Regions from separate parts of the Priestia sp. FW507-14D1A genome, predicted to be linked through region 2. Evidence: a T-box and tRNA genes for the amino acid it is inferred to sense, from the RefSeq annotation. Region 2 holds a T-box; the other holds one or more tRNA genes.
What was found. The T-box of region 2 lies ahead of thrS (threonine--tRNA ligase). A T-box ahead of a tRNA ligase gene usually reads a tRNA of that ligase, here a tRNA-Thr.
Positions count from the first base shown of each region.

Region 1: it has a tRNA-Thr gene. The T-box ahead of thrS (threonine--tRNA ligase) is inferred to sense a tRNA for this amino acid. The anticodon was not compared.

Region 1 is NZ_JBYSWQ010000001.1:599,450-615,139, forward strand. It holds gene AC3WJG_RS03575 (sensor histidine kinase) at 1-830, shown strand, start outside; gene cuyA (D-cysteate sulfo-lyase) at 866-1,858, opposite strand; gene AC3WJG_RS03585 (acyl-CoA thioesterase) at 2,009-2,527, shown strand; gene AC3WJG_RS03590 (GntR family transcriptional regulator) at 2,603-3,283, shown strand; gene AC3WJG_RS03595 (DMT family transporter) at 3,280-4,221, shown strand; gene AC3WJG_RS03600 (suppressor of fused domain protein) at 4,263-4,841, opposite strand; gene AC3WJG_RS03605 (M24 family metallopeptidase) at 5,064-6,164, opposite strand; gene AC3WJG_RS03610 (hypothetical protein) at 6,240-6,914, opposite strand; gene AC3WJG_RS03615 (LCP family protein) at 7,227-8,183, shown strand; gene AC3WJG_RS03620 (hypothetical protein) at 8,398-8,763, shown strand; gene AC3WJG_RS03625 (NAD(P)H-dependent oxidoreductase) at 8,790-9,308, opposite strand; gene AC3WJG_RS03630 (YwaF family protein) at 9,449-10,195, opposite strand; gene AC3WJG_RS03635 (ABC transporter permease/substrate-binding protein) at 10,455-11,978, opposite strand; gene AC3WJG_RS03640 (ABC transporter ATP-binding protein) at 11,978-12,928, opposite strand; tRNA gene AC3WJG_RS03645 (tRNA-Thr) at 13,194-13,266, opposite strand; gene AC3WJG_RS03650 (Rieske 2Fe-2S domain-containing protein) at 13,477-14,529, shown strand; gene AC3WJG_RS03655 (DHA2 family efflux MFS transporter permease subunit) at 14,564-15,690, opposite strand, start outside.
Region 2 is NZ_JBYSWQ010000003.1:14,516-30,205, forward strand. It holds gene AC3WJG_RS13635 (iron-containing alcohol dehydrogenase) at 1-1,002, shown strand, start outside; gene AC3WJG_RS13640 (MFS transporter) at 1,185-2,390, shown strand; gene AC3WJG_RS13645 (helix-turn-helix domain-containing protein) at 2,528-3,376, shown strand; gene AC3WJG_RS13650 (NAD(P)H-dependent oxidoreductase) at 3,506-4,090, shown strand; gene AC3WJG_RS13655 (ATP-grasp domain-containing protein) at 4,402-5,664, shown strand; gene AC3WJG_RS13660 (hypothetical protein) at 5,680-6,240, shown strand; gene AC3WJG_RS13665 (DMT family transporter) at 6,273-7,211, shown strand; gene AC3WJG_RS13670 (DUF6421 family protein) at 7,239-8,474, shown strand; gene AC3WJG_RS13675 (valine--pyruvate transaminase) at 8,490-9,776, shown strand; gene AC3WJG_RS13680 (cell wall hydrolase) at 9,981-10,439, shown strand; gene AC3WJG_RS13685 (sulfatase family protein) at 10,946-12,688, shown strand; T-box leader at 13,091-13,316, shown strand; T-box leader at 13,354-13,582, shown strand; gene thrS (threonine--tRNA ligase) at 13,637-14,854, shown strand; gene AC3WJG_RS13695 (hypothetical protein) at 15,026-15,232, opposite strand; gene AC3WJG_RS13700 (amino acid permease) at 15,615-15,690, shown strand, end outside.

The DNA.
Region 1 (15,690 bases), on a different contig from region 2:
TTCTATTCAGCTGGCTTCCATCTATTTGGCTATCAAGATATTTAAGCAAGCCGCTTGTATCGCTTGAAAAAGATGTGAAAAAAATTGCCGAACAAAATTGGCATGAGCCCGTTACAGTGAACCGTTCAGATGAAATTGGCAAGCTAGGCGCGTCCATTGAGCAAATGCGCAAAAGGCTCGTATCTAAAGATGAAGCACAGCAAACGCTGCTTCAAAATATTTCACATGATTTAAAAACACCGGTTATGGTGATTCAAAGCTACGCTCAGTCGATTCAAGACGGCATTTATCCAAAAGGTGATTTATCGCAAACGGTAAAAGTTATTGAAGATGAATCCAAAAATCTCGAGAAAAAAATCCGCGATTTGCTTTACTTAACCAAGCTTGACTATATGTCCACTCATCAGCTTGCACAAGATGACTTTGATTTTACTGCACTACTTCATGAAGTAGTGGATCGCTTGCGGTGGAGGCGCCCTGAAATACAGTGGGAATTTGACGACGCAAACGCAACGATTAAAGGAGACAAAGAGCTGTGGACAAAAGTTCTTGAAAATGTACTCGACAACCAGCTGCGCTATGCCGAGACGAAGGTTTCACTTTCACTTGCTAAACACCAAACGAACGTTCAATGTACAATCAGCAACGATGGTCCGCCGATTGATCAAAGCGTGCTTCAACACTTGTTTGAACCGTTTAAAAAAGGCGCAAACGGTGAATTCGGTATCGGCTTAAGTATCGTAAAGCGTATTGTTACAATGCACGACGGAGCAATTACGGCCGAAAATACAGACACCGGAGTAACGTTTTCACTTACTATCCCTATATAAACTAAAAAAGCAAGGGAGCCGAATCCCTTGCTTTTTTATGAAAAAATTGAGGTATAGGCATAAAGAGCCGGTGAACCGCCTGAGTGGACGAACACCACATTTTCATCCTTATTAAAGTAACCTTTTCGAATTAAATCAATCAGACCAGCCATCGCTTTTCCCGTATACACAGGATCCAATAAAATCCCTTCCGTACTGGCCACAAGTTTGACTGCTTCCACCATCTCTTCTGTCGGAACAGCATACCCTGGACCTACGTATTCATCCATACACACAATCTCTTCTTCTTTAAAAGGCGTTTTACTATGTAAATGATCATAAAGTTCACTCGTCAGCTTAGCAACTTTTACTTCTTGTTCTTCTTTAGCACGACTAACATTCATTCCAATAACGGATACGTCACTTTGAAGACCTTGAAAGCCTGCCACTAATCCTGCGTGCATGCCTCCGCTGCCGCTTGTGCAAACCACGTGGCTAAGCTTTATTTGCTGCTCATAGCTTTGCATAAGCAGCTCTTGTGCACAGGCAGCGTATCCGGTTGCACCGATAACATTCGAACCTCCTACTGGAATTAAATACGGTTTATGACCTTTTTCAATTAGCTCTCGCTCTACTGTTTTCATTTCGGCTGTCAAATCAGAACCTTCAGCGACAAACCGCATGTCATGAGCGCCTAATAAATGATAAAGAAAATAGTTCCCTGTCGGCTGATCACTTGCTTTATTTTCCCCTTCTTCTAATACGAGCACGCATTTCATTTGTTCTTTTACAGCCGCAGCGAGCGTCAAACGACAGTGATTGGATTGTATCGCACCGCACGTTACAAGCACGTCTGCTCCTTGCGCCTTTGCATCAGCTACTAAATATTCAAGCTTGCGTGTCTTATTTCCGCCACCTGTCAGTCCAAGCATATCATCTCGCTTCATATAAATTGAAGGTCCATTTAACTGCTGAGATAAAACCGATAGCTTTTCTAAAGGTGTAGGGGAATCTGTATATTTTCTTCTAGAAAATTGAGTTAAGTTCATGCTCTCATCCTCTCTTTCATATTTGTTCTATTTTACCATATAGAAGCTTTTGAAGAGCTTTTTACGAAAGGGCTCTCTATAACTTGTATACATAAGAACAAGTAGTCAACATACATTAAACCATATAAACAGTTTGAAGGAGTGTTTTCAATGAGTGAAAAAGCAGTACTTTGCAGCGTCTCACGAGTAGTCAAATCACAGCACATTTTTCCAAATGACCTAAACAATCACCACACCCTTTTTGGAGGAAAAATTGTCGCTGACATGGACATGACGGCTTCTCTTTCAGCAGCTAAACATTCACGAAAGACGTGTGTTACGGCTTCCATTGATCACGTTGATTTTATCGAACCCGTCACCGAAGAAGATTTTATTTCATATGAAGCATTCGTTGTTGTTACAGGAAAAAGCTCCATGATTATTTTTGTTAAAGTGATTGCCGAAAATTTATTAACGGGCATTAAGCGTATCGCAGCTACTTCTTTTCTCACCTTTGTTGCATTAGAAAACGGGAAACCTGCCTCCGTTCCTCAAGTTATTGCTCAAACTGAAGAAGAAAAAAGCCTTCAAAAAGTAGCTCTTGAACGAAAAGAATCCAAAAAAACGCAGGTTGAGCACAGCAAAGCGATTGCGAGCATTTTATCTAAATCTTTGCGCAGCAGTAATTAAGCTCTTCATCTAAAAAGCAGCTGTCTGCTTTTTAGACGAAGTTTTTTTAGTTTTCACATTGTTATTTAATGTAATATGCGATATATTGGTTTTATGAAAAATAACATTCAACCTCTCAAACGACTTTCTTTAAGGGAAGAAGTCTATCAAACACTTAAACACAATATTGTCATGCTTGAATTTCAGCCCGAACAAAAGCTTCAGGATAAAGAACTGGCTGAGCAGTTTGGAGTTAGCCGCACTCCTGTTCGAGAAGCATTAAAAAGGCTTGAAGATGAAGGCCTTGTCCAAACGACACCTGGCTCTTCTACAAAAGTGGCTCCATTAAACCTTGAGGAGGCAAAACAATCTTTTATTGTCGTCGCAGCTCTTCATGCACTTGCTGCTAAGCTGGCTTGTACTTCGTTACAAGAAGAAGATATGGGCGAACTAATCAAACACAATCAATCTCTAGAACATGCAATCAAAACAAGAAATGTCCTTAAAGCGATCGAAGCAGATGAAGCATTTCATTCCGTCTTTTTAAAACGGGCGAACAATATAGAGCTAGAACGTGTTGTAAAACAAACAAGCGCCAAAATTCAGCGTCTGGAAATCGCTCGCTTTTCGTCTCTTGCTAGCCTAGCTTCTGTTGATCAGCACAAAGAAATCATAAACGCTTGCGGTCAAAAAGATTCCGCCCTGACATCGCAGCTTGCCGAAACGAACTGGCTGACGTTAGGTGAAGCGCTGACAAGTGAGGAGGAATTCAAGTGAAGCCTCTTTTATTAGGCATTGCTGCCTCATTCTTTTTTGCTTTTACATTCGTTTTAAATAGAGCGATGGATTTATCCGGAGGCAGCTGGGCGTGGAGCGCGTCGCTGCGCTATTTTTTTATGGTACCTCTTTTACTTGTGCTCGTTTATTTTTGGGGTGGTATTAAACCTGTGGTGGCAGAAATAAAAGCCCAGCCTCAAAAATGGCTGCTTTGGAGCACGGTTGGATTTGGGTTATTTTACGCTCCTCTTTGTTTTGCTTCAGCCTACGGTCCCGGCTGGCTTATTGCAGGAACTTGGCAAATCACAATTTTATCAGGGTCTCTCCTAGCTCCTTTGTTTTACAAGGAAGGAAAGAAGCGAGGAGGCATTCCCTTCAAGCAGCTAGGTTTTTCGTTTATTATTTTAATAGGAGTTGTACTCATGCAGCTTGAGCATGCGACTGAACTGTCAGCCGCTACTGCCTTGCTTTGTACCATTCCCATTTTAATTGCCTCTTTTGCGTACCCGCTTGGCAACCGTAAAATGATGGAAGTGTCGTCACTTAATACGTTTCAGCGCGTGCTTGGAATGACGCTTTCAAGCCTGCCGTTTTGGATTATTCTTTCTTTCTATGCCTGCGTGACCGATGGACTACCAAAAACAACTCAGATTTATCAAAGCAGTTTAGTTGCTTTACTTTCAGGAGTATGTGCAACAGTTCTATTTTTTGCAGCAACCGACCTTGTTAAAAAAGATTCTCAAAAGCTAGGTGCAGTTGAAGCTACACAATCGATGGAAGTTTTATTTGCCCTGCTAGGAGAGGTCTTCCTTCTATCAAGTCCTTTGCCATCGATTCTTTCTTGGGTTGGAATGGGAGTTATCATAGCAGGCATGGTACTTCACAGCTACCAAACAAGTCATAAAAAAGCTATACCGCAAAAAGAATTGACCTACTAATTAATAACAAAAAAGAGCGTCTTAGTCGGCGCTCTTTTTGTTTATACAACAGATCTTCTTTCTAAATTGAAGACATTCACCTGCTCAGCATCAAAGCGGCTTAGCAACGAATCTACTCCATACTCAAGTGCAAAAGCACGTTCATTTTCTGAAATCGGAACGGCCTGCAGGAACGTTACTTTTTTATCAGATAGTTCAATCGTTGAAAAATTATCCCATAAAAACGGCGGAATCAGCAAAATGTGCTGCATATGAAAGCTGTCATCAAGCACTGCAATAACGTCTTTATAAATAGCTCCTGGGAAGATGGACACATGAGATTTCATCATATGGAAAATACAGTTTGCTAAAATAGCAGAATAAATACCGAATTCCTCATGACAAGCCCCAACGATTTCAATTCGAAGCGGGATCCCCCCAACTGTATAGCCTGTCGGACATTGATGACCACCGAGCGTTGCATACGCGGTTACGTCTTGACGCGGATGATTTTCACACGCCACAACGTGAATACCATGCTTTTTTCTTTCATCTGAATAATCTTCAATTCGATCCTTTTGACCAAATACATCTATTGCTTTATGTATAATTAATTCTTCATCTTTTGTAAAATTACTCATAAAAAACCTCCTTGCTTGCGACCTTAAAAAGCTCCCTACTGTACAGCATATACTACTGCACTCGCTTACGATATAGTTTTTAGAAAATGTGATAGAAATGTTATCGTTTCGTAACATACTATGAAATTGTATCAAGAAGCAAACAAGAAACCTTGGCCAATTTTTTCTTTTCCCATAAAAATAGAGCCTGCACCATGGCAGCCTCTATTTTTTATGACATTATTATGAAATAATTTGTAATTCTTTTGGGTACTTCGTTAACGTTTCGTATCCATCTTTTGTAATGATTACATCATCTTCGATACGCACGCCTCCAAGTCCTGGAATATAGATACCCGGTTCAATTGTATATACCATGCCTTCTTGAAGCACATCATCATTGTTGCGGCTCATCGAAGGAAACTCATGCACGCTAATACCAAGACCATGACCAAGACGATGCAAGAAATACTCTCCATACCCTGCTTCTGTAATAATATTGCGTGCTACCATGTCCAAGTCGCCAATGCGAGTGCCGGGCTTGGAAGCTTCAAGAGCTGCCTGCTCAGCGCGCTGTACCGTTTCATAAATTTCTTTTTGCTTATCATTAATAGACTTGTAAGCGACTGTACGCGTAATATCTGAACAGTATCCGTCTAGCACTACACCTAAATCGAACAGAACCATATCTCCTGGCTTTAACGTGCGAAGACCTGGGTTCCCGTGCGCTTCTCCCGTTTTTTCACCAAATAAAACCATCGTTGAAAACGACATCTCACGAATTCCTTTTCGCTTTAACTCGTATTCAATTTTAGCCAGAACATCCATTTCCGTAACGCCTTCTTTTAAAGCCGCTACGCCTACTTCTACACCAAAATCAGCTAAATCAGCTGCCTTTTGCAGAATCTCAACTTCACGCTCATCTTTAATTAAACGCAGCTGATTTAATTTCTCTTCTGCTCCGACTAGCTCAGCGTTTGGATATAGGCTAAGCAGTTCTTCGGCTCTCGCATACAGCAGCTGCTCTTTCTCTACAGCAACCTTTTTCACATCTATTACGTTTCGTTTATGTAAAGCTTCTTTAATCAGTTCCCAAGGATTTTGATGATCTTCATATCCAATCACATCAAACTTCCAGCCGGCTTCTTTTGCTTGTCCCACTTCCATTGATGGACAAATAAGCATCGGCTCTGCTTCGTTAAACACAAATAAGCCAAGTAAACGCTCATGCGGATCCGTATGAAATCCAGTTAAATAAAATACGTTTTCGGTTGACGAAATAAAGGCCGTTTCTACATTCTTTTCTTCCAGCCACGATACAACTTTTTCTAAACGTGCTTCCATTAAAAAAACCCCTTTCATTGTGCAATATTACTATTATAACATAGTTATTTAGCAATATTGTACAATGAATAGAGGTTAAGACAAAGCCGCGTGAAGAGTAGTAAGCTGCTCTTTAACCGCTTTTCGCTGAATACTTACTTTCATCAGCCAGCCATTTTCTCCGTATCTATAAATAAATTCGTACGTACCTTTAGAAAAATATTCTTTTACCAGCATGTCCCGGTTTTCAACAAATCCCGGATCGCCAATAAAATAGGTACCTTCTTCAAGCGGAAGCTCATGAACTTTTTTTTCTAGCTGCTTCTCTTCGTCTTCGTCCTCATCTATCACAATGTGCAGACCGCATTCGTCACGCACAACATCAAATTCACCGTTTTGTTCAAGCTCGAGCACCGGCACCACTTGTCCATTTACCGTTAGAAGCTGCTTCGTTCCTTCAAGGACCTGGGACCAGTGATCATCGTATAAAGTAGAAGAATAAAAAATATAACCCTGAGATTTATATAATAAAAGCAGCTGTTCAAAATGATTTTTTACTTGTTCTTTATCAAACAGAATAACAAAATGCTTTCGATAGAAAAAACTTGTAAAAGGCAGAATAGACGATTGATTAAGCTCTTTAATTATTTCAGCACTATCTTTACCTGAAATAATAGCTCCGGTCAATTCCCCCGCGCCATAAGGTTTCCAATGACTTAACGCCGTTTCTGGAATCAGCACAAGGTTCGAAGATGACACATATATACTCATTCGCTTCACTCCTTTTTTCTACATTTAGACCTATATTTGATTCTCCCCAAATAGAGACTTTCCTCTTATTCCATTCTTAAAAGACAGAACTTTTCCCCTAACTATGATAGATTATAACAAAGATTCTTGAAAAAAATAACCTTTATTTCCTCTTTCTTCTATTTGTACACTTCTCTCATTTTAGCTGTCTTCGCAGATTTACTAGTGAACGTACTTGCTAATCTAATTCCTTAGTGGTAATTTTATTATGTCGTTTTATAATTTTTTGCATAATTGGTTTCAAACAAAAAAGTATTAATATTTTTGAATGCGATGGTGAGACATTTGGAAGAACGTACAGAACGTAAACAACATAAAAGAAAAAAGCAAAGAAAAAAGAAACGCTTTAGAAAGCTACTTCTTTTCTTTCTCATTCTTGTAATCGCCGCTGGTGCGTATGTGTATTATCAATACCAACAAGGGTTAGCAGAAGCAGACGGAGCTTTTGGGAAAGATGGACAATTTGATTTTAATGGTGCAAGTGCCAATTTAGATAGCATGAATGTACTGCTTCTTGGAATTGACTCTCGAGGTGAAGAACATTCGCGTGCCGATACAATCATGATTGCTCATTATGACAAAGACAGCAATCAGCCTAAAATTATTTCTTTGATGCGTGATTCATATGTGGATATTCCTGGACATGGCAAAAACAAATTAAATTCAGCCTATGCATTTGGCGGGCCTGAATTAATGCGTAAGACAATTAAAGAAAATTTCGGCGTAGATGTAAACTATTATGCCGTTGTTGATTTTAAAGGTTTTTCTAAAGTTGCCGATACGATTGCCCCTGAGGGAATTACGGTTACCGTGCCGCACGAAATGTCATCAGGAATTGGCATGACGCTAAAACCTGGAAAACAAACTCTTCACGGAGATAAATTACTAGGATACGTGCGATTCCGACATGATAGCCAAAGTGATTTCGGGCGCGTGAAGCGTCAACAAGAAGTAATAGGTAAATTAATGGATGAAGCTCTTCAAGTAAAGACGCTGGCGAAAGCTCCTAAGCTATGGGGCGTCATTGATCCATATGTGGATACAAATATTCCGCCAAAAACATTTATCGTGATAGGAAAAGATTTCTTAGTTGGGAATCAGCCAGATTTAAAATCTCTTCGTTTACCGGTCGAAGGTTCCTATTCAAATGAACGAGTATCCGGTATTGGTGCTGTTTTAAGCATCGACCTTGAAGAAAACAAACAAGCGTTACAGTCATTTTTAAATTAGGAAAAGGTGTCCATTAGCGGACACCTTTTTTTATACTATTCAAAAAAACTTCTGTTTTTCCTCCCTATCCTTCAAAAAATTTTCAGCTTCGACAAAAAATGAAGTCATTTTCCAGGAAACAGCTATTTCTTTGAAGTTCTATTTTTGCTGTTACAGGCGTATATGAAAAGAGAAGGACTTCTTTTTTATATTTTTGATTCAAGGAGATGAACGTATGAAATTATATGGTTTTCAATCTGAAGAAGAGCGTTCCTTTCTTCATTCTACCTATAAAGTAAACCCATTGCTTTCTCATACTGGAGATGTCAAAATCAGCTTTTTATCTTTTCAAGAAAATGATTATACCCCCCGTCAAGAAGCTACGATTCCACAGCTTCTACTAGTCGTTCACGGGGAAGGCTGGGTAGCTGGCGATAACGGACTGAAAATTTATATCAAACAAGGTGAATCCGCATTTTGGAGAGCGGGGGAATCATTTGAAGTCGGGAGTCTAACGGCTATGACAGGATTACTAATTGAAGGATTAGATATCGCTCCTCAAAAGCTGCTTACTTCTTTTTCACGAACAAATGTAAATTAAAAGCCGCGTTAACGCGGCTTTTTTTATTACCTTAGTAATTGAGCGTAGCTTTCAGCACTATCTTGAATGACTTTTTCGCTCAGCTCACCGCCTGCTCCTTGAAATAGAAATGGTGTTTGGAACTTCATACCTGTTAAATTTGCCGTAGCTTGAAACGGAAGAAGCAGATGATTCATTGGGTAGCGGTTGTATCCCCCTTCTTGATAAGCTTCCGCAGGTCCTCCTGTCGAAGTAGCTACGACAAACTCTTTTCCCTGAAGTTTAGTACCTTTGCTTCCATAAGCCCATCCGTATGTTAAGACAACATCTTGCCACTCTTTTAAGAGTGCTGGTGAGCTGTACCAGTAAAATGGAAATTGAAAAACAATACGATCGAATTGAACAGCTAACTCCTGCTCTTTTTCTACATCAATTTTAAAATCGGGATAGTTTGCGTATAAATCATGAACGTACACATTCTCTTCTTTTTTTACTCGCTCTGCCCACGCTTTATTAATGCGAGAAGATGCTAAGTTTGGATGCGCTAAAATAACCAGTGTTTTCATTTTGATACTCTCCTTCTGATGTCTGTGCTTGCTTTGTTCTTTTCTATTTTTTACGCTTGCCTCTCACGGCTCATTCAGTCATTCTTTCCTTTTACTTCAGGAAATCCGAGTTAGTTTACACTTATAAACTACCAGTATTATCATTTTGCTTCAACAAAATTGACTTTGCTTTTATCACCTTTAATTTTTTTATGTACCCAAAACGGCAGATAAAGGACAAGAAAGCTAAGAATCATAATTCCTTCAATCCATACTAAATACCAAGGATGAGGTCCAAGAACATCCAGCAAGGAAGCGTGCTCTGGCTTTTTCATCATGTATAAATAATTCGCCCCGAGTAAACGATTCATGACATAGATAAAACCTCCGTACAGATTAACAACTACTACGCTTACCCATAAAGAACGAAACGTTGGCTCATATTTGCAGACAGCAATTAGCATACAGCAAGCAAGTACCACACCGCCATGCGATACATAAAACTGCACATAGCAAAACTGGGCATACGCATAGCCGCCAAGGTCTGGGGTAATCATCGCTTGAACAGAGCTGCTGATTCCGGCGAAGTACACAAAATAAAAAAGAAACCTGCTTTTGGTTATCAGCATAACAGCAGCCAGCAGCACGACTATATCACTGAGCTGAAGAGGCAAGGAAGTTTCAGCAGACCACCGATGACATCCGATTTCCCAAGCCTGGTAGGATGTTTCTGAAGCAATTAGAATAAGTGAAAGCAAAATAAACACAAACCTCTTTTTTCGCAGCTGCTTTCGACACAAAAAAATAAATGCTCCTATGATCACGATAATAGCTAAAGTTACAAGGTGTTCAACTGAAAAAAGCTGAAAGGAATGTTGTACAGGATGACACCTAAAAAATGAATTCATAAAAGCACCTTCCTTCCATCAGAAAACAAATTTGGTACCTTTAGCTTGTTCATAAGACCTCATTTTCATTAATGCTTCTCTCGCATTAAAAAGAGATTGAGACATAACGAAATCACGTCAATCTAAAGATGGACCAATGGTGTAAATGATCGAATATGAATCAACTGCTACAAACAACTAAACTAAAAAGATCCGAACGATTCATCATTCGGATCTTCTTTCAACTAACATACTGTTGTCCTAGCTTTTTTCTTCGTTTTCACTCTTTAATTAATCCTTTTTTCACTAAGAATTGATGAGCAACTTCTTCAGCCGTTTTTCCTTTCGCATTTACTTGATAGTTCATTTCACGCATTTCGTCATCACTGATTTTACCGCCCAGTTGATTTAAGATTTTTTTCAGTTCAGGGTGCTCTTTTAGCGTATCTTCACGAAGCACAGGCGCTCCTTGATACGGAGGGAAGAACTGCTGATCGTCTTTTAAGACTTTTAAACCAAACTGTTTGATTTCAGGGTCCGTTGCGTAAGCATCAAGCATGTTAATATCGCCTTTTTCTACAGCGCGATAGCGAAGCTTCGGCTCCATCGTTTTAATATTCGGGAAGGTAAGACCATATTCTTTTTGAATGCCTACATAGCCGTCTTCACGATCTTTAAACTCAAGCGTAAATCCTGCTTTTACTTTATCTGTTGCATTTGCCAAATCTGAAACAGTCGTTAGATTGTTTTCTTTGGCAAATTCTTTTGTCACGGTCAATGTGTACGTATTATTAAACTTCATTGGATCTAAATAGACAAGGCCGAATTTCTTTTGAAATCCTTCTTTTGCCTGCTTGTACACCTCTGTTTCATCTTTGCTGTCCGGCTGTTCCTTTAGATGCGTCACAATGGCTGTACCCGTATATTCAGGGTACAAATCAATTTCCTTGTTACGCAGAGCCTCAAATACAAATACCGTTTTCCCAAGCGACGAACGAAGATTTACTTTCATATCGGTTTGATCTTCAATTAATTCTTTGTACATATTAATTAAAATATCTTGTTCTGCACCAATTTTCCCTCCGATAACAAGGTCTGGTTTTGTTGCGCTCATCGCTGCAAACGGAGAAACAAGAATGAGTATTAATACGAGGATCATAATAAACGAGCGTTTTTTGGACCCTTTTTTAGCTGAGTGTTCAATCGTTCGCAGAATTCCATCAAAAATAAGCGCTAATAATGCTGCTGGAATGGCTCCTAATAAAATCAAACTATTATCGCTTCGGTCAATACCAAGCAAAATTAAGCTTCCGAGTCCGCCCGCTCCGATAAGAGCCACGATTGTTGCTGTACCAATAATGAGTACCATCGCTGTGCGAATTCCGGCCATAATGACAGGAAGCGCTAGAGGAAGTTCTACTTTAATTAATCGTCTCCATGAGTTCATCCCCATGGCTTTGGATGCTTCAATTAAAGATGGGTCCACTTCTTTAATTCCGGTATATGTATTTCGTACAATAGGAAGAAGCGAATATAAAAACAGTGCAATAACCGCGGGAAAGGTTCCAATTCCGACAAGAGGAATCAGTAATCCTAATAAAGCGAGTGAAGGAATGGTTTGCAGTACGGCTGTTACACCAATGATCGGTTCAGCAATGCGGTCATGCCTCGTTAAGTACAGTCCGAGCGGCACTGAAATTAATACGGCGATAACAAGAGCCAGTACTGAAATTTGAATGTGTTCAAGAAGAGCTTGAAACAGTGCATCTCCTCGTTGATCTAATAATGTGCTTAGTGCATTCATTACAGCGTTCCTCCTTCTTTCGTTTTATCAGAAAGAAACGCTAATAGAGTTTTGCGCGTTACAACGCCAATACGTTTGCTCCCTTTTTTCACGGCTATTGCTTCATGGTCGTAAAGGGCGTCCATTGCCTGCTGAACAGTAGCGGTTGAAGCTAGCTCTTCAGTAGGTTCTACGTCTGGCTGTTCACTTTCTTTGACAAACATATCCAATGTCTCAAATAAAGTATTTCCTTGATTCCCAATAAATGTTTTTACAAATTCATTTTTAGGCTTTTGAATGAATTCCTCAGGGGTTCCAACTTGAACAATTTCCCCATCTTTCATTAGGCAGATACGATCTCCAAGCGTCATGGCTTCGCTCATATCGTGCGTAACAAACACAAATGTTTTTTTGATTTTTTCTTTTAAGCTAATAACATCTTGCTGAAGCTGTTCGCGGCTTAACGGATCGAGGGCACTAAAGGGTTCGTCCATTAAAATAACGGGGGGATCAGCTGCGAGGGCACGTGCTACACCTACACGTTGCTGCTGGCCACCTGAGAGCTCAGACGGCTTTCGGTTTCGATACTGCTTCGGGTCTAGTCCTACCAAGGTAAGCAGTTCATCAATACGCGTTTTGATTTTGTTTTTCTTCCAATGCTTCATCTCGGGTACAATGGCTATATTTTCAGCAATGGTCATATGAGGAAAAAGAGCAATCTGCTGCAGGACATAGCCAATGTTCCAGCGCAGCTCATGTATGTTGTGGTCCGATACGAGCTTATCTTTTATGTATAGTTCTCCTTCGGTAATATCATGGAGACGGTTAATCATTTTTAAGGTGGTTGTTTTCCCACATCCACTCGGACCAATTAAAACGAAAAACTCTCCTTCTTTAATTTCTAGATTAATATTTTTCACGGCGGTCGTACCGTCTGGATATTGCTTTGACACATTCTTAAACGTAATCAAATTATCGTTCACACTCCCTGTTGAAATTTAAGCCCTAGTTTCGTGTACCCAATACTTAGAGGCAATAAACATTCTTTTAAGAATATTTCTAAATATGATTCATAAGACATAGTGGGAAAGATACACATATTTTCTCACAGCCTCCTAGTAAGGCTATCAAACTGTTAAAGTTTTCACAAGGCAGGAAAGAATAATTTGGAGAATAATTTTAAAGCCGACACAAATAAAAAAACCTTCTTTCAACAAGAAAGAAGGTTTTTTAGTATGCTAGCGACAGGGATCGAACCTGCGACCTCTTGCTTACCATGCAAGTGCTCTACCTACTGAGCTACACCAGCGTCTTGGAAAATTATATCACGTTTAAATTCATTTAGGAAGCGCTTTTTTAATTTTTTTTATTGATATATTCTCTAATTTGCGTCTTCTGAAATTCTCACTTTCTACAAAGTTCCATATTTTATGTTAGAACTCCTTACATAAATTGTGTGAATTTTCTTTTTTTATATTACCCTTAGTAAAAGAGCTTACAAAAGAAGGGAAGAAAATAGATGGAACAACAACCAACCATGACAAAATCAAAAACGGCAACTCCCTACCCAAGAGACTGCACGTTCAGCCTGGAAGATTGGACGACGCTCGCTAAGTATTGGTACCCCGTCGCACGCTGCAGTGATGTAACAGAGAAACCAACGTCCGTAAAACTGCTAGATGTAAATCTAGTTCTATACCGTACCACACGCAAAGTAGTAGCAGCTCGTGATTTATGCGTTCACCGAGGCACCCCGCTTAGCATGGGCTGGGTGGAAGATGATGAAATTGTCTGTCCTTACCACGGCTTCCGCTATGCAACGGACGGCGCATGCACGTCGATTCCAGCTCACCCTGATGCCAACATTTCTCCCCGCTTGTGTATGGCCGTCTATCCAGTTATTGAACGATTTGGATTAGTGTGGACTTCCCTGACAGGAGAACAAGATAACCTGCCTTACTTCGATGCGTGGGAGGATCCTGATTTTCAGCAGATTGTTTGTCCGAGCTTTGATATCATGGGTTCGGCCGGTCGTCAAATGGAAGGCTTTTTAGACGTAGCTCATTTTGCCTGGGTTCACACGGACACATTTGGTGATCGAAACAACGCCTTTGTGCCTAAATATAAAGTAAGCGATACAGATTATGGGCTTCATGTAGAATATACAAGCACCGTGAGCAATTATTCCAAAGAACAGCAGCATTTAAATCCACCTGATTTTAAATGGCTTCGCGTCTTTGATGTTTATCCGCCGTTTACAGCTACGCTAAAAGTATACTTCCCAGAAGGCGCAGAGCTGTGGATTATGAATGCAGTCTCTCCTATTTCAGCCCGCGAAACACGTTTATTCGCACCAATCGCTCGAAACTTTGACAAAGATTCTCCCGTTGAAGGTGTGTATGACTTTAACCTTCGGGTCTTTGACGAAGACCGTGAAATGGTTGAAAACCAAAAACCTGAGGACTTGCCTTTAGACCTGCAGATGGAAGCGCATATTATGGCTGATCAAACGTCCATCGGCTACCGGAAATTATTAAAGAAAATGGGCTTAAGCTTTAGATATACAAGCTAAAGAAATCCCCGCTGTCTCAGCGGGGATTTCTTTTTCATTTAGCAAACTGCTCGCGTCCTGCTTTTTCCTTTACCACTTCATCTTCACTTGCCGGCATTGCGCGTTTCATAAACAATGAAAGAATTAAGGCAACCACCACTAGTACTACTGAGACGGCAAACGCATCGTTAATCCCTTGTACCATTGCCTGCATCCCAATCTGTTCTTTCATTTGAGCTGCCCCGGCTGCGGTTGCATTCGCTGCTCCCGCTCCGCTCATTGCATCTTGAGCGAGCTCTTTTGCATGCGTAGCTGTACGGTTTGACATCACCGTTACTAAAAGAGCCGAACCAATAGCTCCCGATACTTGTTGAAGCGTGTTATTCATCGCAGTACCATGAGGATTAAAGCGCTGCGGCAGCTGATTTAATCCGTTTGTCATAACCGGCATCATCACCATAGACATTCCGAACATGCGAAGCGTGTAAAGCGTAATAAGCGTTGTATACGTCGTATCAAGCTCTAAGTTACTGAAGAAATACGTCGTAACGGCTGTAATCGTTAGACCCGTTACAGCTAGTGCACGCGCTCCGAATTTATCAAATAATTTCCCGGTTATCGGTGACATCACGCCCATTAGCAGCGCACCTGGAAGCATTAGTAATCCTGAATGAAGCGGAGAAATGCCTCGTACCGTTTGAACATAAATTGGCATTAGCAGCATGGCTGAGAATAATGCCATTGTGATCACCATTGAAATCGTTGATGATAAAGCAAACATTGGATATTTAAAAATGCGGAATTCAAGCATAGGTGTTTTAAGCTTGAACTGACGCGTAATAAATAAAATCAGAGCCACAGCTCCTACGATAATCGTGCCGTACACTTCCACAGAATCCCAGCCTTTATCCCCTGCTGAGCTAAATCCGTATAGAAGTCCTCCAAATCCAATTGTAGATAACAAAAGAGATAAAAAATCCAAATTGATTTCCACTTTTTCTTTTTTGTCTTTTAATAGAAAGAAAGCCCCTATTAATACAATTGCAGCGATTGGCGTAACAAGGTGGAACAGCATTCTCCATTCATAGTGTTCAATTAGCCACCCTGATAAGGTAGGGCCAATTGCCGGAGCAAAAATCATAACTAAACCGAAAATCCCCATCGCAGCTCCGCGTTTTTCTA
Region 2 (15,690 bases):
TTAAACGTAAATATACATGAGTTAGCGGGCGTAGAGCCAAATCCTCGACTATCTACGGTACGAAAAGGAATTGAAATTTGCCGAAATGAAAACATTGACTTCATGTTAGCAGTCGGCGGTGGAAGCGTGATTGACTGCACAAAAGCAATCGCTGCCGGAGCTGAGTATGAAGGAGACGTTTGGGATATTATTAACAAAAAAGTAACGGCTACAAAAGCACTGCCGTTTGGAACGGTATTAACATTGGCAGCAACAGGTTCTGAAATGAATCCTGATTCTGTTATTACGAATTGGGAAACAAATGAAAAATACGTTTGGGGAAGTGCCGTTACGCATCCTGTATTTTCGATATTAGATCCTGTAAACACGATGTCTGTTCCTAGAGATCAAACTATCTACGGCATGGTAGACATGATGAGCCATGTGTTCGAACAATATTTCCATAACGTGAAAAATACGCCTTTACAAGATCGTATGTGCTATTCTGTATTACAAACAGTAATTGAAACAGCACCGAAATTACTAGAAGATCTGCAAAGCTACGAGCACCGCGAAACGATTTTATATTCCGGAACAATCGCATTAAACGGAACACTTCAAATGGGCTACTTTGGCGATTGGGCTTCACATACAATTGAACACGCAGTATCAGCGGTATATGACATTCCTCATGCAGGCGGTTTAGCAATCCTATTTCCAAATTGGATGCGACACGTTGTAGATCAAGATGTAACGCGTATGAAGCGTGTAATGACAAGCATGTTCGATATTGAAACTGCAGGTAAAAGCGACAAAGAAATCGCATTAGAAGGAATCGATAAACTAAGCGCTTTTTGGTCAAGCCTTGGTGCACCTTCTCGCTTAGCAGATTACGATATCGGAGAAGAGAGACTAGACGAAATTGCTGGAATTGCTGCTCGTGAAATGGAGTACGGAGGTTTCGGTAACTTTAAAAAACTAAATAAAGATGATATTTTAGCTATTTTAAAAGCGTCACTGTAAAGTGAAAAACAAAAAAGAAGGAGACATCTGTCTTCTTCTTTTTTGTTTTATCTTATAAATGACTGAAAATTAAGTAGAGCAGGAAGAATGGTTTTTTTCTCAAATTTCAGTTAACAACTAAAGGAAAAGCCTTATAATTAAGTACAGAAAGAAAGTTTTAGAGAATTTAAGGGAGTGGGGAGATGAAAAAGTTTGCGCTAGCTTCATATGCGCTTTATTTGCTGGGCGGATTAGTCATTACAGCCGTAGGGTCCGTCTTACCGCAATTGTTAACATATTATCATGTGTCCTATACAGTTGGCGGGCAGCTTGTATTATTAGGTTCTTTAGGATTTTTGATAGGAGTTCCGCTATCTTCTTTTCTATTAGGACGCTTCAGCGAAATGAATTTACTTACAGTTTCTGCACTAATGATAGCGTTATCACAAATAGGCATGCTTTTATTGCCGCCATTTGAGTGGATTATTGCATTCAATTTTTTAAACGGTATTGGTGTAGCCGCATTGGAAGTAGTTGTAGCTACTTTAATGATGGAAGTATTTATCGGTAGAAGAGCTATTGTTATGAGCTATTTAGAAGTATCATTTGGTCTAGGTGCGCTGTTGATGCCGTTAGTAGCTAGCTTATTGATTTCACAGAACAGCTGGAGGTTTTCATTTTTTATAACGAGTGTACTAGCTTTACTAATGGTTGTGGTTTGTAAAATGATTCCTTTTAAAAAAGAGACTGTTCTAACTTCAGAAAGCGATGCTTCAGACGCCAACTCAGAACCTGCGCCTGTGCTTGCTAAAAATCAAAGATGGAAAATACTTGCTCTTTTTAGTGTGATGATTTTTATGTACGCTGGAGTAGAAAGCAGTATGAATAATTTTCTTTCGTCTATTTTTATCGCGTATCTAGATGTAATTCCGTCACAGGCTACTTTGAGCATAAGCGTTTTTTGGGTGGCTATGCTAATAGGACGAGTGGCTACTGGATGGATTATTCGAATTGTTACATACGAACGTTATCTTTTTGGCAGCATTGGAGGAACAATTGTGAGTTTAGTGCTGTTTATTGTGTTAAAAGAAGCAGTAGCAGGCTATATTTTATTAGGGTTTTTAGGGCTTGCAATGTCAGGTATCTATTCGATAACGATGGTATATGCTAACCATACGTTTACTGGATCTGCTCGTATTGTAACAAGTTTAATTACTGGTTTTTCAGGGCTTGGAGGAGCTGTTTTCCCTGCACTTATTGGCTTTACTATGGATGTAAGCGGAATTACCTCAGCACTTTGGCACATAACAGCTTTTGCATGTTTATATCTTCTGGCGCTTTGCATCATTTTTTTCGCTCAGCGTGATGCCAAACAAAAAGCTAATAATCATTTGCAGCCTATGAAATAAATGCTACGTCAAAAAAAGAAGTGAATTATAAGTTCACTTCTTTTTCTTTTCTCTTTCGTTATAGTAAACAAAAAGGGTTCACATAAATTCAAACAAGAAAGTAAAAAATGGATATATCTATGAAAAAGGAGCGCAATATGAAAGAAGTGAAGTTTAACTCAAAGGACACCTTGAGTCAAAAACAAGAAAATGTTCAAATTATAAAAGCAGAAAACGTGCAGCCTCAACAAGCACGTGAAACGTTGGATAAACATTTGCTTCTTCTTCACCGTACCGCTAAGCCTGTTGCGATTCAAGAAACAGTAGCAGATAGCTTTCATGGAGGAGTAGCTTTTAGAAATGATATTAACTTTATTCCTGCTGGAGCTGACAGCACTTGCGAATGGAAAGAACCGCTATCTTTTTTGCGTGTTGAGTTAGATCCTCAAACCGTTAAAGAAATAGCTGATAAAGAAAACTTATCTTCTAGGCTTGATTTAAGCTATTACCTTAGAAATCAAGATTATAAAATGCAGCAGCTGCTTTTATGGCTTAGCGAAGAAGTCGAACAGGGGAATCCCCAAGGAAAACTGTACATTGACTCAGTTACAAATTTAATTATTTATCAGATTTTAAAACAGCATAACGATAGTCAGCCCAATTTCCTTGGTAAGAATCCGGGACTTGAGCATTTAAAAATAGCGATGGAATACATGCAAGACCACTATGCTGAATCAATTACATTAGATAAGTTAACTCGTTTGTCTAATTTAAGTCCCTCTCATTTCATTAACAGCTTTAAACAAACGCTAGGCGTAACGCCCCATCAATACTTGCTTAAGATTCGGATCGAAAGAGCAAAAGAAAAATTGCAAAGTTCTAGTTTGCCGCTTAGTGAAATTGCTTATGAATTAGGCTTTACAGATCAAAGCCATTTCTCAAGGCACTTTAAGAAAATAACCGGAATGTCCCCGCTTAAGTGGAAACAAAATTTTGTACAAAAATAACCGAATTTTGTACAAGAAAACGACTTGAATATCTCCTAAAATAAACGTGTAAAGCGATTTAAGAGGAGATGTTTAAGTGAAAATCATCTCCGTACTATAAAGATCATACACAGTATAGGAGAGATCATAATGAAAGTATTAGTAAATATATTTCACCCTAATTTAGCAGAATCTAACGTTAATAAAGCGTGGATGAAGCGATTAGAGAAGGAAGATGTCACAGTTAATAATATCTATGAGCGCTATCCAAATTGGGAAATTGATGTAGAAAAAGAACAAGAGCTTTTATTAAAGCATGACCGCATCGTTTTTCAATTTCCTTTTTACTGGTATAGTACACCTCCGTTAATGAAGAAATGGTTGGACGATGTGTTAACTTTCGGCTGGGCCTACGGTACGAATGGTACTCAACTGCACGGAAAAGAATTTGTGTTGGCAATTTCAGTGGGGGGTCCGCAAAAGTCATACAGAGCAGGAGGTTATAATAACTATACGATCAGTGAGTTAACAAAACCGCTGCAACAAACGGCTAACTTAACGGGCATGAAGTTTCTTACTCACTTTGTTCAATACAATTCGGTTGTAGCTACCGAAAAAGAGATTAGTGAAAGTGCGGAAGGCTTAGTTCAGCATATAAAGGATCCCGCATTAAACCCCGACGTTGCATTAAAAAGAATACTAAATGAGATGGCTGAAAAAGATGTAACTTTATAAATGGTTAATATCTATTTTAATAAAAAATAAAAAAAGAAAGGTTGAATCTATGTCGACCTTTCTTTTTTTTAGAAAAATTCTCATTAAATTTTTTCTAACAATATCTTTATAATCAAATAGCAAAATTCCTGCTTTTAGTTTCGCTTTAGTATTAACCCTATAAACCATTCTTTTCTTTACTTTTTACTAATATATTAAATATTCTATATATTCCTAATGTTATATAAAATTAAATTGACAAATATATGAAGCGGTCATTAGAATTTAGTCATCGAACAGTGAAGAGCTGTTTAAAAGTAGGGGGGAAGTAAATGCCGTTACAAAATAAGCATCTAGCAGTTGTGTTACAAAATACATATTTACCGTTTATTTTTGAAGAAGCAGAAGCTCTCGGAATTAACGTGACGTTTTTTTATAACCAAGAAGAAGTAGAACCTAAGCATCTTAAAAACGTACAAAATTTCATACCTATCGATTTATTTCACACCCCAGACAAAGCTCTTGAGATTATTAAAGCAGAGCATCATAAAAATCCTTTTGACGGCATTATGACATTATATGAGCCTGCATTAGAGTTTGTATCTCAGCTGACAGAAGAGTTAAACTTACCGGGCTTATCACCGTTTGTGATTAGTAACTGTCGCAACAAACAGAAGATGAGAGAGGTTTTAAAAGATAATGATCTTAACACTCCGTATTTTAAAGAGGTTGAAAATACGGAGGAATTAAAGAATCTTTCACTGCCTTATCCTGTCGTAGTAAAACCTTCTAACGGATTTTCCAGTCAAGGTGTATCACGAGCGAATAATAAAAAAGAACTAATTGACAGCGTAGAAAAAGTGAGACGTGTAAATGAAGAAGACCTAAGTAAATTCACAAAAAATAAAACGGGCATGGTAATTGAACAATTTATAGACGGACCAGAGTTTGCTATTGAGACGTTTTCTGTAGAAGGAGAAGTTTATGTACTTTCTATAGGTTATAAAGGAAATTCCAAAGGACCTTTCTTTGAAGAAGGTGTTTATATAGCTCCAGCTCAGCTAGAAGAAAACGTTTGGCAATCTATTGCACAAGAAGCAGCTAGAGCAGCAAATGCTTTAGGAATTGAGAATGGCCCGGCTCATATTGAATTACGCCTAGACCCAGCAGGAAAACCTTATGTAATTGAAATAGGAGCGCGCATTGGAGGATCTGGGATTTCTCATTATATCGTAAAGGAAAGTACAGGTATTAACTATATGGAGCTAGTTTTTTACTATGTATTAGGAGAAAAGCCTTCTGTATTAAAAAATGAAAAAAAACGAAAGAAAGTGGTGGGCAACTACATTATCCCTGTGCAAGGTCATGGGATTTTCAAAGAAATTCGAGGCTTAGAAGACGTGCGTAGAGATACTGAAGTAAAAAGGGTTATTCAATTTATAACTAAAGGGACAGACATTTTACCATATCCGCACTTTTCAGGGTACCCTGGATTTATTTTAACCACTCATGACTCTTATTCCGACTGTGAGCAGTATTACAGCTATTTAGATAACAAAGTAAAAATCGTTTATAAAAATAAAGTAAACGCATAGGGGGTATCAAAGGCTATGATAGTTGCAGAGTCGTCTAGTAAGAAAAATAAGCAGCTTCAAAAAATTAGCATTATCCATACCTTAGGGCCTGAAGGAACAAATTGTGAAAAAGCAGGCTATCTGTGGTTTGAACGCCAAAGCATACAAGGTCAGGTCTTTTTGCACCAAACGTTGGAAGAAGCTTTAGTTCATGTGAAAGAAACAGAGAGTTCTGCTCTTCTAGGCTGCGCTGTATATCCTTGCTTACATGATATTGTGTTCAAAAATTTAACTAGTTTAGAGCTAGTAGATAGCTTTATTATGCCAACGTATAACATGGTGCTTGCCTCAAAAGAAGAGGTGATAACAAACAACAACCTGTTAATTGCTTCACATCCTGCCCCTGTTAATTTAGCTCATTCCATCAGTCCTAATGTTCAGTTAGTAAATAGTAATGCTCAAGCGGCGATTGATTGCTTAGAAGGAAAGGTAGACGCATGTATTACAACAAGTAAAGCCGCTAACGAGCAGGGGTTAACAGTTGTAAAAGATTTTGGAGAAGTGCCGATGTGTTTTACGCTCCACGGAAGAAAATAGGCACAACTTAAAAAAAGAAATAAGGTGAAACAGTGATTTCTAAATTAACCCGTATTCATGTCCATCTTTTGTTTTGTCTATTAGCTGTCATCGGAGGAACGACATGGGCTTTTCAAAAGACTGGATTAAAAGATAGCTTGCCTCTATGGTCAGCAGGTATGAGGTTTTTAATTGCTAGTTTAATAATTGCCCTCTACCTCTTACTCACAAAAAAAATGGCCGTTTCAAAAGAAGTAGTAATCATTTCAGCATTAAACGGAATTTTGTATTTTGCTCTACCGTTTGGTTCTGTTTATTGGGCATCCGTCTATTTGCCAAGCGGGCTTGTTTCCGTTTTAGCTGCCAGCATTTCAGTGTTTGCTCTTTTATTTAATCGCTTATTTAAAGGAACACCAGCTACAAAAGGACAAAAGCTAGGTGTAGTTATGTGCTTAATTGGTATGAGCGTTGTATTTGGAAATCAGCTGTTTATACAGGGAAATGCGATTCAAATAGTAGCCATGATCGTCATTTTAATGGCTATGCTAGGTTCTGCTTTTATAACTGTTCAAGTTCAATCTCGCATAAAATCCTTGCCTATTATGACCTTTAATTCTTTTTCGATGCTAAGTGGAGGCGCTTGTTTACTGATCGTTAGTTTATTTGTGGAAAATGGAAATCGCACTTTCTCGGGGATTAGCCTTATCTCATTATTATACTTGGCCATTATAGGGTCGGTCGTAGGGTTTTCTATTAATATTTATTTATTAAAAAAATGGCATATATCAAAAGCAACAGCGCATTTATTTATTTCACCGGTTATCGCCTTATATGTAGGATTTGTCTTTTTAGGTGAAACATTAAACAAACAGGTCTATATAGGTACAGCGTTTGTAATAGCAGGGGTTATATTTATTAACTTGAAAAAGCAAATAGAGAAAAACACAAATAACTCTACTCTTACATCATCTAAAAATTTTTCTGCTAAGTAGCTGTTCTAAAAAAGGAGTGTTTTAATCATGTTAACAAAAAATCATACTCAAAGTTTAGTGGAGTTATTAAACGATAAAATAGTACCTGCTCTATATGAGATAAGAAAATATCAGGGCCCAAATGGAGAGGTCAAAAGAAATTACGAAAAAGCTAGAGAGCTCTTATTAAAAGTAGTTGCTGAAACTGAAACAATATATAACTCTTTAAATTTACCTGAAGTGTGGAATGCATTAAAAAATGACGTATGTGATTGGATTGAAAGAGGACTCGATCAAGCTCCTTATTTTGATCAAACTTTAATTGCTTATAGCCCGCCTGCAAACGGGGAGGCGACGTTCTTTTTAGGACCGATTGTAACGCCTAATGGCCCTACAAAAAGAGGCTTTTATTTAGAAGCCTTTATCGCTGTTCGCGATGAACCTGAAATCATGAAATCCATCGAAGCAGACCTTCCTCATCCTAAAAATGGATGTGAATCTTTAAAGCTGTTGGCTGGTACTCAAGGATTTATGGAAGGGAAGTGTATTGTGTTTTTCCCTGAGAATGTAAAAACAAAAGAAAAGGTAACAAGTCAAAACTTCGCGATATTTTTCTTTAATAAATTTCACAGCATATACAATGAGGATACATTAAAAAGAGCGTCTTCTATCTTTCCTGATTTCAACTTTAAATCTCATACTATGAATAGAGAAGACACTTATCAGGCAAGGGTAATCTGGGGATATTTGCATGATTATTACCATCACTGCGGAAATAAACCTTTTGACCAACATATACAGGCGAAAATGAATTTTTTTGCAGGCATACTAGAAGAAGTTAAAGTAGATTGCCAGACGGTGCTGACTCTTCATAAAAAAAAATATCCTTTTTGGGAAGAGATAACGGAATTTGTTCTCTTTGAACGACTTTTAAGATACCCTAGTCAGCATAATGCACCTCGAAACTTTGATTCTGGAACAGGTTTTTTTCTTTTTAGCTGGCTAGTTGCAAACGGGCGTTCAATATCCCGAAAAGGAGACCATGCTTACTTAGATTTACACATATGCTTAAAAGAACTGGATCTTTTAGTAAAAGAAATTGAAGAACTTGAAACGATTCAAAGTGACCTTGACTATAAAGAAGAAGCTGAACATTATGTTCGAAAATACTTATTACCTAGTGAGAACGATGATAAATTTATTATCCCGGACAATTACTTTATTAATCAGCAAAATAAAAAGATTGAAGTTCCATACTTACTATTCAATGACCATAATCTTTAAGGAGAAGGTGCACTAGTGACTGCTTTGCATTTAAGTAAAATAGGAAACAAAATGACTAATAAAGTAGGCGTTCGCGCTATTATGCATGACATCCAAGAAGTGCTCAATTCCAATCTCAATCAATATATGAATTTAAGCGCTGGCAACCCCGCCATCCTCCCTCAAGTTTATGAAATGTGGGAAGAAGCTTTAAGAGATATTGTGAACGACAAACAATTAAAAAATTTGATTAGCCAATATGGTTCTAGTTACGGTACGCATGAATTAATTGATTGCATAAGAGAATACTTCTTTACGAATTATCGTATTAAACTGGACAGAGAACAAGTCTTGATCACGTCGGGAAGTCAAAATCTCTTTTTTTTAGCTTTAAATTCGTTTTGCGGTACAAGTAAAGAAGGAAGAGTAAAAAAAGCATTAATACCTATGCTGCCAGATTACGCTGGGTATAGTGGAGTCGCGCTCGAGGAAGGTGTAATAGAAGGAATTCCTCCTATCCTTTCAAAGCTTGATCGTCATACGTTTCGCTATGAATTTAACAAACAAGCATTTAAAGATAAAATAGCTCAGGACCCAGACATCGGAGCTGTTGTATTATCAAGACCTAATAACCCAAGCGGCAACATCCTTTCTGAAGAAGCCGTACAGCTTATATCCCAAGTTTGCAAGGACTATCACATTCCATTGCTAATTGATTCAGCTTACGCACCGCCTTTTCCTGCTATTAATTTTATTGAAATGGATCCAATCATACAGGATAATATCATTCACTGCATGAGTCTTTCTAAAGCCGGATTGCCTGGAGAGAGAATAGGAATTGCTATAGGAAAAAGTGAGTTCATAAAAGTAATGGAAGCATTTCAATCAAATATTTTGATTCACTCTTCTAGGTTAGGTCAGCGAATGGTGGCTAGCACCTTAAAGAGCGGGCAGTTAGCCGGAATTTCAGCTGACTATATAAGAACTCATTATAAACAAAAACATGACTATTTAAAAAATCTTTTAACTACACGTATGCCGGATAATATTCCTTGGTATTTGCACAAAGCGGAAGGTTCGTTATTTGGCTGGCTTTGGTTAGAAGGTTTGCCTTTCAGTGATAGCGATCTATACAATAGATTAAAAGCAGAAAACTTGATTGTAGTACCAGGCGGCTCATTCTTTCACGGCAGCCAATCTTCTTCTCACAACCGGGAGTGCATTCGTATAAGTCTTACTGCTACAGATGAGGAGTTAAAGAAAGGAATTGATATTCTTTCTTCAGTAGTTAAGGAAATATACAGTTCAAACTTTATATTTTAAACAGAAAAAATAGAATTTCTTTAAGATTTAGAAGTGCAACTCATACGTAATCATAAAGGATTCTTTATAAGCTAAAGATTGTTTAAAGAAGACAATAACATCCAATTTCTTTTGGAATTGGATAATTTTTTGCAATGAAAGACTCCTATATTTCTGCTAGCATATGAACCACGTCAAGAAATAGCAAGGAGGCTTTTTATTTTTATGATAAAGAAACTAGTAATCGCTATAGCGATGCTTATCCCAAGTTTTGGTGCAGGTTACTCAGCATTTGCTGCAGCGCCCGCTCATGAACAGCACGTTCAAGTAAATAAAAATGATAAAGAATTATTAGCTCGTCTCGTATCAGCCGAAGCCAAAGGAGAGCCTTATGCAGGCAAAGTAGCCGTGGCGACAGTTGTATTAAATAGAGTCGACAGCAGCAAATTCCCGGACACTGTAAAAGGCGTTATTTATCAAAAAGGTCAGTATAGTCCGGTCAGCAACGGTCAAATTAATAACCCTGCAGACAAAGATTCAAAAAAAGCTGTAGAAGAAGCAATTAACTTCCAAGGTCAAGGAAAAGGTTCATTATTCTTCTTTAATCCTGATAAAACGGGAGATCAATGGCTGCGCCAAAAACAAGAAACAATTAAAATAGGAAATCATGTATTTGCAAAATAATAAAAAAGCTAATGGCTAGCTGCGCGCTGCTATTAGCTTTTTTAGTTATGTACATAAAATAAACAGTAGAACAACCTTTAAAATTAGAATTTTATGGTAAAATATAAAAAGTTATTTGTAATTAAAAATATGAGGTGATAACGTGAAAGAGAATATGATGTTTGCTTGGATAGCTTCATGGTTAGCTCTTGCTGGTCAGCTCGTTTTTTTATGGGAGTAGCGCTTTTTACAGGGGATTGGCGCTACATGATGTGGAGTTTTATGATAAGTATAATTGTAGGTATACCTAGTATCATTGGCACCTATAAACGAAATCAGCAGCTAAAAGCTTACAAGAAATAAGGAATATCGTATTGAAACGAGTTATGAAAGACTTAGAGAAATCCTCCAAGTCTTTTTTTGTTTGGGTATAAAAAGATATGAACCGTACTCCGTTCTTCTAAAAAAAGTGCTTTTTACATAGTTTATCAATACAGAAAATTTGATAAACATGCGGAGGAGTAAACATGCAGAAACAGCCTAATTTTTTGTTGATTATCGTGGACGAGGAGCGGTTTCCACCCTTATATGAAAGTAAAGAACTAAAAAAGTGGCGAAAAAAACATTTAAAAGCACATGAATTTTTAAAACAGCATGGAATGGAATTTACCCGTCACTACGTCGGCTCTACAGCTTGTTCACCAAGTCGAGCTACATTGTTTACAGGGCAGTATCCTTCCTTGCATGGAGTTACGCAAACGCAAGGTATCGCAAAGAAGTCACAAGATCCTGATATGTTTTGGCTGCAGCCTAATACCGTCCCGACGATGGGAGATTATTTTAAGCAGGCTGGGTATCAAACCTTTTATAAAGGAAAATGGCACATTTCCGATGAGAACATCTTAATTCCAGGAACACATAATGTTTTTTCCAGCTACCAGATGCAAACAGGAATACCGGATCCGGAAAAAGAATGCCTCTATCAACGCGCTAATAAGCTTGAAAAGTTTGGTTTTTCAGGGTGGATTGGTCCAGAACCGGAAGGGAGAAACCCGCACAATTCTGGTTCATCTGCGGCCGTTGGAGTGAGCGGACGAGACGAAATATATGCAGAGGAAATCATAGAGCTTTTTCAACGATTAGAACATCAAGCGACTGAGCAGCCTTGGCTCATGGTAGCTTCGTTTGTGAACCCGCATGACATTGCGCTGTTTGGAGCGATTACCAAACACCTTCCTATGTTTCAGTTTTCTATTGATGAGACGATTCCGAACATCGATCCGCCGCCTACCATTAGAGAATCTTTACAAACAAAGCCTAGTGCTCAAAGCAGCTATAAATACATCTATCCAAAAGCGCTGCAGCCAACGCCAAATTCTAGCTTCTACCGGCGCTTGTATTATCAGCTGCAAAAAAATGTTGATACACAAATTTTAAAAATTCTTCGGACCATGGAACAATCTTCGTTCTATGAAAATACAATTATTATTTTTACGTCTGATCACGGTGATTTGCTCGGAGCTCACGGGGGACTACATCAAAAATGGTACAACATGTATGAAGAATCTATTCACGTTCCGCTTCTCATTCACAACAAATGTTTGTTTACCAATTATCAACGTACAGACCTGATGACTAGTCACGTTGACTTGATCCCGACAATGCTTAGTTTAGCTAATATCGATGCTTCCGCTGTTCAAAAGCAATTACAAAAAAGTCATACGGAAGTACATCCATTTGTTGGGCGAGACCTGTCAGGTATACTTCGAGGAGAATCGTCTCTTGAGCAAGAGCAAACACCGATTTTCTTCATGACGGATGATGACCCGACAAAAGGACTTCACCAAACAAATTTTTTAGGAGAAAGCTACCCGTCAGTTGTTCAGCCTAATCACATTCAAGCGGTCATTGTCGAGTTTTCGTCAGCGGCAGGAAAGGAAATTTGGAAATACGCTCGCTATCATGATAATCCGCAATTTTGGTCAGCAGCTGACGAAAAAGATGAATTCATTCACGGAGAGCAATATGAAGATTACCCTGTAAGTTTTACTACCCTTAAAACAACCCGTGTTCCTGATCAAATTGAAATGTACAATTTGACCAAGGATCCGTTAGAAACAGTAAATCTGGCTCACCCGTATTTTTCGACAAATGAAACAAGGAAAATTCAGCGGCAGCTTGATGTTATTCTTAAAGAACAAGTTAGGAAAAAACGGATTTTTCCGCAAAGTGGAAGCATGCATAATGAGCTTTTGTCTAAAGATAGATAAAAAATAGTTTCTATGGATTCAAGTTAAATATTTGTGTGAGCAGAAAAAGGTGTATTTAATATTTTAGTATATAAATTAAAAACTTGATGATACTTGTGTTAGGTTACTTGTTCTGGTTTGGGGTAGTATTGGTTTCACTTCATTAATTCTGCTTAGATAAAACAAATAAGGACTTATAGCATCTTTCTTTTTCGCCTTTATTGCTGTGAAAATAGAGGTAAAAATAAGAATGGAATGTAGTCGTTAATAGTATAATAAAAAACTTTTTCAGTCCGTGTATTCTTAAGTAACTTTTCAAAAATTCAAGCATAAAGTAATTCTATACCATTTGAAAAATAAAAATTACTTCTTGACTTTTGTTAAATTTATACACTATAATCGCTTTTAACAACTAATAAACAGTATTTGGCAATGAAAAGGACACGAATTAGATGCTGTTTTCTTCGCAGAGAATAGGGCCACTGGCTGAGAGCCCTTAAGAAATCATCTAATTTACCACCTTAGAGCTATTGCAGGGAACGTGCATAACTGAAACTGCAATCGGTAAAACCGTTATCTTTTTAAGCGTAAAATACGTATGGGTATTTTACGGAATTAGGGTGGTACCACGGCCGCATTCGTCCCTTCACTAGGGATGAGTGCGGTTTTTTTGTAGAAAAAAGAATATACAAGCAATGAAAAGGACATGAATCATTTTTGAATTTTCTTTACAGAGAGTAGGGTCACTGGCTGAGAACCCTTAGAAAACGAAATGAATTTACCACCTTGGAGCTGCGGCGGGGAATGTGTATACACTGAAACCGCACCCGGTAAAACCGTTATCTTTTTAAGCGTAAAATACGTATAAGTATTTTACGAAATTAGGGTGGTACCACGGCCGCATTCGTCCCTTTACTAGGGATGAATGCGGTTTTTTTTGTTGAATAAAAACATATTGGAGGAATGAACATGTCAAAACAAATGGAAGCAGAAAAGCGAAATCATCAAAAGTTAGGTCAAGAACTGGAGCTGTTTATGTCAATGGAAGAAGCTCCTGGTATGCCGTTTTTCTTAACTAACGGAATGATTGTTCGAAATGAGTTAGAAAATTACTGGAAACAAAAGCATTATAAAGCAGGCTATCAAGAAATAAAAACACCCATCATGATGAAACAGGAGCTCTGGGAACAATCAGGGCACTGGGAGCACTATCATGAGAATATATATTTTTCAAATGTTGACAAACAAAACTATGCGATTAAACCGATGAATTGTCCGGGAGCCATTTTATTGTTTAACAGCAAGCGAAGAAGCTACCGAGAACTTCCGATTCGATACGCAGAGCTTGGATTAGTTCATCGTCACGAGCTTTCTGGGTCTTTAAACGGCTTGCTAAGAGTCCGTTCATTCACACAGGACGACGCTCATTTATTCGTAAAGCTCAGTCAGATCCAAGCTGAAATTAGCCGCATTCTAGCGTTTATCCATGACTTTTACTCACATTTTGGCTTCGATTACAAAGTGGAGCTATCCACACGACCTGAAAAATTCATGGGAGATATTGAAACATGGAACCAAGCAGAAAAGGCGCTTCAATCTGTGTTAAGTGAAAAAGGCTTAGACTATCAGGTAAATGAAGGAGACGGAGCTTTTTATGGGCCGAAAATCGATTTTCATATTTTAGATTCCTTAGGTCGCAGCTGGCAGTGCGGAACAGTTCAGCTTGATTTCTTAATGCCGGAGAAGTTTGACTGTATGTATATTGGAGAAGACAATAAACCGCATCGTCCCGTAATGATTCACCGCGCTATATACGGTTCCGTTGAACGATTTATGGCCATCTTGATTGAACATTACGAAGGTCAATTTCCTCTTTGGCTGGCTCCTGTTCAATTTAAGCTTTTGCCTATTGCACCGCCGCACGTGGAATATGCATATAAAGTGAAACACGAGTTGGAGTTAAAAGGGTATCGTGTTGAAGTAGATGATCGCATTGAAAAAACAGGGCTGAAAATTCGAGAAGCAGAAATGCTAAAAGTTCCTTATATGGCTGTGATAGGAGATAAAGAAGTGGAAAATGAATCGCTTGCTATGCGAAAGCACGGGAAGAAAAATATAGGAACAGTAAGTGTGGAAGAGGCAGCTGTACACTTGAATAAAGAAAAGAATTCAAACAGAGTGTATTGAAGCTATTTACCTTACTAAATAGAAAAATCCGATTTTTTAAGTCGGATAGTGATTCCCTTCATTTTGTCTCACACCAAAATGAAGGGAATATTGAACTAGAAGGGTATAAGATAATATATATCAGCAGTATAACTTTTGCCTTAGACAAACGCCGGTATTTTATAAAAAAATTTATCTTATTCCATTCGAATCGTTTGTACGGGATGAAGCTGAATCCTCACCTGATGGTTTGTTCATGTTTTGCTGCTCTCGCTTCTTTTTAGAAGGAGAGTAAAAAAGAAATTTAAACATAAAGTATACTCCTAATGCTAGTAAAATACAGCCAATAAGTAAGTTAATCATCTTTCTCCGCCCTTCATACACTTCAGTTTTCATCATTATAACACCCGGTAAGATAAAACATTCATCGTTCTGTAAATAATCTCTATGTCAGGAATTTATATCTGAAGATAGTTAGTAAAAAAATATCTAAAAATATCTAAAAAAAATTTTTAGAATATTATTTTTATTCAAACTTATTATACGTACGCACAATGATAATCTCTTTATTTAGTTTATAAATCCAAAACAGAGCAATACTAAGAAATCGCTTACAAAAACTCTTGAAATATATATAATGATATTAGTATACTAATAGACAAGTTAGTAATTATTTCTATATAATTACTTCTGTATCTGAAGTGAAAACGCGCAGCCCAATGGGAAAAGAAGTTATTTTCAAGTTTTAATGGATGAGTGGCAACAGAGAGGAGAGAGTGCAATGGGAAAACTATTTAAAAAGAAGTCAATCGAGCAATTATTAGAACAAAGTCAAAACAAATCTCTAGTCAAAACAT